One region of the Streptomyces sp. NPDC005374 genome, then DNA from elsewhere that is predicted to be linked to it. Evidence: riboswitches for the same ligand, from Rfam matches in the RefSeq annotation. Region 1 holds a riboswitch; the other holds the start of a gene.
What was found. A riboswitch is a leader RNA that binds a small molecule or an ion and turns the genes downstream of it on or off. The one in region 1 is predicted to bind glycine.
Positions count from the first base shown of each region.

Region 1 (3,400 bases):
CAAGGAAGTCGTCGGAGCGCAGCAGCGCGTCCGGCAGTGCCTCCTCGGTGGCCGCGTCCAGTGCCTCGATGTCGGCCTCGACCCCGAACGCGCCCCACACCGCGGCGAGTTGCGCCCGCAATGTGGTCTCGTCGCAGGCGATGGACACATGGTCGGCGTCGACAAGATGGAGGTTGACGCCGTTCTGCCGCGCCTCGGAGACGATCTCGGCGGCCTTCGCGGGCACGCGCACGGTGAGCGTGTCGAAATAGGAACCGTGCACGACCTCGACCCCGCCGGCCGTGAGGCCCGCGGCGAGGATGTTCGCGTACCGGTGCGTCCGCCGTGCGATGCCCCTGAGCCCCTCGGGCCCGTGGTAGACGGCGTACATCCCGGCCATCACCGCGAGCAGCACCTGGGCCGTGCAGATGTTGCTGGTCGCCTTCTCCCTACGGATGTGCTGCTCACGCGTCTGCAGCGCGAGCCGGTAGGCCTTGTTCCCGTCGGCGTCCACGGACACGCCCACGAGCCGCCCGGGCAGGCTCCGCGCGAACTTCTCCCGCACGGCCATGTATCCGGCGTGCGGCCCGCCGAACCCCATCGGCACACCGAAGCGCTGCGTGGTCCCGACCGCGATGTCCGCCCCGAGCTCGCCGGGCGACCTGAGCAGCGTCAGCGCGAGCAGATCGGCGGCGACGGTCACGAGCGCGCCGAGCTCGTGAGCCTGGTCGACGACCGCCTTGATGTCGCGTACGGCCCCGGAGGCTCCGGGGTACTGGAGGAGCACCCCGTTGATCTCCCGCTCGGCGAGCGCGGCCGGGATCCCGTCACTGAGGTCGGCGACGACGACCTCGACTCCGGTCGGCTCGGCGCGCGTCTGGATCACGGCGATGGTCTGCGGCAGCACGTCGGCGTCGACGAGGAAGATCCCCTTCTTGTTCTTCCCCATCCGGCGGGACAGCGCCAGGGCCTCGGCCGCGGCGGTCCCCTCGTCGAGCAGCGAGGCACCGGAGGTCGGCAGCCCGGTGAGGTCGGCGACCATGGTCTGGAAGTTGAGCAGGGCCTCGAGGCGTCCCTGCGAGATCTCCGGCTGGTAGGGCGTGTAGGCCGTGTACCAGGCCGGGTTCTCCATCACGTTGCGCAGGATGACGGGCGGCGTGAAGGTGCCGTAGTACCCGAGCCCGATCATGGAGTCGAGCACCTGGTTCCGGTCGGCCAGCGACCGCAGCTCGGCCAGTACCTCGGCCTCGGTGCGCGCTCCGGGCAGCTCCAGGGCATCGGCGTTCTTGATCACATCCGGTACCGCGGCAGCGGTGAGTTCGTCCAGCGAGCCGTAACCGACCTGGGCGAGCATCTTGGCCTGAGCCCCGTGATCGGGGCCGATGTGACGCTGCTCGAAGGGGATTCCCTGCTCGAGCGCGGAGAGCGGAATGCGATGGGCGGTCATTGCGGAGGCCTCCTGGTCAGACGCGACCTACGAGGGGCGCCCCGGCACGGGTACCCCGACGGCCTCCCCCTCTGTCATCTCAACCTGAGAGCTTCACCAGCCGCCCGAGGGCAGCCGGCTTTCACCGTCGGTGAGAGCGGAAGCCGTCGGCCCCCGCCCTGCTTTCCAGAGTGACCTCGTCCGTGCGGTACGTGAGCCTGAGAGATTCCGGGGAGGATTTGCTCCTTCGGCGCCTCCGATGGTGTCCGGAGGACTCTCCCGCACGGGGTCGACAGCCGCCTGCAACACTACCAGCGAGGTCAACGCCCGAGCTTTCGAGTGGCCGCACACCCCGATGTGCTCTTTCGTAGTGCTTAGGACCGCTTCGGATGAGTTGCGACCAAGTGGAGGGCCCGTGCAGACCGACATCGATCCGCGCAACCTGATCGGCCGCAAGGCGTTCGACCGCAACGGTGCCAAGATCGGCAGTATCGACGAGGTCTACCTCGACGACGCGACCGGCGTGCCTGAATGGGCGGCCATACGCACCGGCCTCTTCTCCCGGGACGCCTTCGTTCCCCTGGGCCCCAGCGAAGTGATCGAGGGCACACTCCACGTCCCCTTCGACCGCACCCTCATCAAGGAAGCCCCCGACTTCGGCGTGGGCCGTCACCTCTCCCCCGACCAGGAACTCCAGCTCTATCACCACTACGGCCTCGACCTCGCCCCACCGCCCCCGTTCCCGGACCGGGACTTCGGCAAGCTGGCAGGCACCGAGGAGGCCGACGCCTGAGAGAAGCTCCCGGCTGACCGACCCGAGGACGATCCCGTCACGCCTGACGCGGCCGGAGACCCGGGACCTCCACCAACGGCAACGGCTCAGCCACCTCCAGCGCGGGATCCTCGACCCGGAACGTCCGCACCCGCCCCGGCTCGGAACGCGGCGTCTCGAACCGCACGGTCACCCTCCCCAATCCACTGCCCTGCACCCACCCGTGCCCGTACTCGGCATGCCGCACATCGTGACCGGCGACCCACCGCCGCTCGGCAACCTCCTTCGGCTCCTGCACAGCGGTGTCCTCAGCCGTCTCCTCGACGGTGTGATCCATTCGCTCCTCCATGGCCTGAGCGAACAGATCCTCCTGCGTGAAGTCGGCCAGCCCACTCACCCCCACCCCCAGCAACCGCACCCCTCCGGTCGAGTCCACCCCCTCCAGCAGCCGCAGAGCGGCCTCACGCACCACCGCGGGATCGTCGGTGGGCCCCCGCAGGGTCTCGGACCGCGTCAACGTCGAGAAGTCGTAGCGCCGTACCTTCAACACGATGGTCCGCCCCGACAGCCCGGCCCCCCGCAGCCGCCGCACACACCGGTCGGCCAGTCGCTGCACTTCCAGCCCCACCCGGACCCGGTCATGGATGTCCACGTCGTACGTGTCCTCCACCGACACCGACTTCGTCTCCCGCTCCGCGACCACGGCCCGCTCGTCCCGGGTCAGCGCCATCGCGTACAGCCCGTGCCCGTGCGCCTTCCCCAGCAGCCGTACGAGCTCGTCCTCGCCCGCCTCCACGATCTCGTCGACCGTCTGGATCCCGGCCCGCCGCAGGTGGTCCCCCGTCGCCGGCCCCACCCCCGGGAGCGTCCGGACCGACATCGGCCCCAGCAGCGCCCGCTCGGTACCCGGCTCGATCACCACCAGGCCGTCCGGCTTGGCCTGCTCCGAGGCGATCTTCGCGAGCATCTTGGACGCGGCGAGCCCCACGGATCCCGTCAGCCCCGTGCCGGCCCGTATGTCGGCTCGCAGCTTCGCCCCGGCCAACCGCGCCGACCGCTCGTCCCAGGCCGTTCCCCCGGCCTCCAGGTCCACGAACGCCTCGTCGAGGCTCAGGGGCTCCACCAGCGGCGACAACTCGCGCAGCAGCCCCATCACCTGCTCGCTGATCGACCGGTAGAAGTCGAAGCGCGGCACAAGATACGCGGCGTTCGGCGCGAGGCGC
Region 1 covers NZ_JBIAKA010000010.1:9,059-12,458, reverse strand. The annotation lists gene gcvP (aminomethyl-transferring glycine dehydrogenase) at 1-1,426, opposite strand, end outside; glycine riboswitch at 1,602-1,697, opposite strand; gene ACFYRX_RS25160 (PRC-barrel domain-containing protein) at 1,821-2,198, shown strand; gene ACFYRX_RS25155 (DNA polymerase IV) at 2,236-3,400, opposite strand, start outside.

Region 2 (3,400 bases), on a different contig from region 1:
GGCCACCGGGGAGTACAGGTCGCTGACCGACTTGGTGGACTCCAGCTCGCCGCAGGTCTCGCCCGCGGTCACCGTGGCGCCGACCTCCGGGAGCTGAACGAAGACGACATCGCCGAGCGCGTTGGCCGCGTGCTCCGTGATGCCGACCGTCGAGACGCCGTCCTCGGCGCCCGACAGCCACTCGTGCTCCTTGCTGTAACGCAGCTGCTGGGGGTTGCTCATGGCCTGAATTCTCCTGTACGCGGGGCGGTGGTGAGGAAAGGGGGAACTGCGGAAGGCGCGCGTGAGCAGCGACTGGGCGCTCAGCATCACCTACAGGGTTACTTCTGACGCTTGTAGAACGGCAGCGCCACGACCTCGTACGGCTCGTGGCTGCCCCGGATGTCCACGCCGACACCCGCCGTGCCCGGCGTCGCGTACGCGGCGTCGACGTACGCGATCGCGATGGGCCTGCCCAGCGTGGGGGAGGGGGCGCCGGAGGTGACCTCGCCGATGACCTCGCCGCCCGCGACGACGGCGTACCCGGCACGAGGGACGCGACGACCCTCGGCGACCAGGCCGACGAGGACGCGCGGGGGGTTCTCCGCGGCGCGCGAGGCGGCCTCCTGGAGCGCCTCGCGTCCGACGAAGTCCCCCTCCTTCTCGAACTTCACGACCCGGCCGAGCCCGGCGTCGAAGGGGGTCAGCTCCCGCGAGAGCTCGTGACCGTACAGCGGCATCCCCGCTTCCAGGCGCAGGGTGTCCCGGCAGGACAGCCCGCAGGGGACCAGGCCGGCACCCTCGCCGGCCTTGGTCAGCGCCTGCCACAACTCGACGGCGTGCTCGGGCTTCACGAACAGCTCGAAGCCGTCCTCCCCGGTGTAGCCGGTGCGCGCGATCAGCGCGGGGACCCCGGCGACCGTGCCCGGCAGACCGGCGTAGTACTTCAGCCCGTCGAGATCGGCGTCGGTCAGGGACGCGAGGATCCCCGGCGACTCGGGGCCCTGTACGGCGATCAGCGCGTACGCGTCCCGGTCGTCCCGCACCTCGGCGTCGAAGCCGGCCGCGCGCTCGGTCAGCGCGTCCAGGACGACCTGGGCGTTGGAGGCGTTGGCGACGATCATGTACTCGGTCTCACCGAGCCGGTAGACGATCAGGTCGTCCAGGATGCCGCCGTCGGCCTGGCAGATCATGGTGTAGCGGGCGCGGCCGACACCGACGGAGCCGATGTTGCCGACGAGGGCGAAGTCCAGGAGCGCGGCCGCGGCCGGCCCGCTCACCGTGATCTCCCCCATGTGGGAGAGGTCGAAGAGCCCGGCCTTCGTACGCACCGCGTTGTGCTCGTCGCGCTCGGAGCCGTACCGCAGGGGCATGTCCCAGCCGGCGAAGTCGGTCATGGTCGCGCCGAGCGAACGACGCAGGGCATCGAGCGCGGTGAAGCGGAGTTCGGAACTGCTCATCGGACGTTGTCTCCAGGGATCCAAGGCATGACGGGCGAGGGCTTTCCTCCCCATCTGTCATCGGAACCTGAGAGGTTCGCCCTGATCACGAAGTGACCTGGACTTGCACCGTGGGTGGGACCGCCGTCGAGTCGGCGGCCCGCTTTTCAGATGTGCCTCGCCCGCGCGGTAACGGGGCCTGAGAGATTCAAGGGAGGGACTTGCTCCTTCGGCGCCCGGGTACATGTACCCGGGACTCTCCCGCGCGGATTCAAACGGCCGGTATGCAGTTGGCGCCGACATCATTGCACGCCTCGCGGGCGGGCGGCAGGGCCGCACCTGGCCCTCCCTTCTGTAACCGGCTTGTGGCGGTACGCGTACAGAAACACGGGAGATCATCCATTACCTTCTCTTTACGCTCGGTGGGGAGGGGAAGCCCTGACCCCGGAGGAGGACGATGACGGTGAACAGGACCACGGCGTACGCGACGACCTCGGCCATCGCGCTGCCCGAGCAGCCCGCGGCCCCGGCCGTCGAGGCCCGCGGCCCGCGCCCGGTGCCGGTCGTCCGTGACCTGCGCGACCGCATGGGGCACAGCCCGCACGCCCTGCTCTTCGGTCCCCGGGACCTCGTCGTCATCACCGGCCTGCCCGGCAGCGGCAAGTCGACCCTGATGAAGCGTGCGGTCAGGGGGACGAGCATCGACTCCCAGGACACCCGCGACCGCTGGGACGGCCGGCTGTCCCGCTTCCTGCCGTACGCCCTCTACCGCCCGCTGGTCCGGCTCGCGCACTACGCCGGACTGCGCCGCGCCCTGCGCTCCGGCGAGGGTGTCGTCGTGCACGACTGCGGGACGCAGGCCTGGGTGCGCGGCTGGCTGGCCCGCGAGGCCCGCCGCCGGGGCGGCACCCTGCACCTGCTGCTCCTCGACGTCACGGCGGACACCGCGCTGGAGGGCCAGCGCGAGCGCGGCCGGGGCGTCTCGAGGTACGCGTTCCTGCGTCACCGGGGCGCCGCCGCCCGCCTGATCCGGGCCGTGGAGCGCGGCGACCTGCCCCAGGGCTGCGGTTCGGCGGTGCTGGTCGACCGGGACGCGGCGGACGTCCTGCGGCGGATCGGCTTCACCGGCTGAGGCGCGCGGAGTTTCGCGGGCCGGGCCACCTTCCGCCGCACCCGCTAGCCTTCAGCCACATCAGTACTGGGTTCACAGCAGGCGGTCAGACAGATGGATTTCCCGGCGGATCTCCCCGCGGACTTCTCGGAGTTTCCGGCACAGACGGCACACCCCCATCCGCACGGCGGATGGCCGGGCAACGAACTGGAGGAGGTGCTCTCGGCCTCCCTCGGCATGCCCTCGGCGGGCGCCCGGATCATCGAGGTGCTCGGCCGCAGCTTCGTCTGGATCCCCCTGCCGAACGGCGGCGGCCCGCACAGCGGTCCCCTCGACCTGCCCACGCTGGAGATCGACGGCCAGGCGTTCGTCCCGGTCTTCAGCTCCGAGGAGCAGTTCCGCCAGGTCGTCGGCAGCCATCTGTCGTGCACCATCGCCCCGGCGGTCGAGTTCGCCCGCGGCCTGCCCCCGCACGTGGGCATCGCCCTGAACCCCGACGGCGTGGTCGGCGTGCCGCTCCCCCCGGCCGCCGTCGCCGACCTCTGCCGGGTGGGCCGCACCCCCCTCGACGGCCCCAACACCGGCGGCCGGGTCAAGCTCTACGAGCCGGACTGGCAGGACGACCCGGTCGACTTCCTCGCCACCGCCTCCGCGGAGTTCGCGGCGACGGGCGTGGTCCTGACGGCCCGCCGCTGCCTGGCGGCCATCGAGACGGCCGACCCGGTGATGTTCGTCGGCGTCGAACTCTCCCAGTGGGAGGGCGACCTGCGCACCCTGCCGATGGACGCCCTCGGCAGGGCCCTGCACCGGACGCCGGTCCGCTGGCCGGTGAACCTGGTCCTGCTGGACGTGGCGGACGACCCGGTGGGGC
Region 2 covers NZ_JBIAKA010000020.1:85,713-89,112, reverse strand. The annotation lists gene gcvH (glycine cleavage system protein GcvH) at 1-222, opposite strand, end outside; gene gcvT (glycine cleavage system aminomethyltransferase GcvT) at 321-1,439, opposite strand; glycine riboswitch at 1,596-1,692, opposite strand; gene ACFYRX_RS38570 (AAA family ATPase) at 1,876-2,550, shown strand; gene ACFYRX_RS38565 (enhanced serine sensitivity protein SseB) at 2,644-3,400, shown strand, end outside.
Region 2: another riboswitch for glycine. It lies ahead of gcvT (glycine cleavage system aminomethyltransferase GcvT); the one in region 1 lies ahead of gcvP (aminomethyl-transferring glycine dehydrogenase).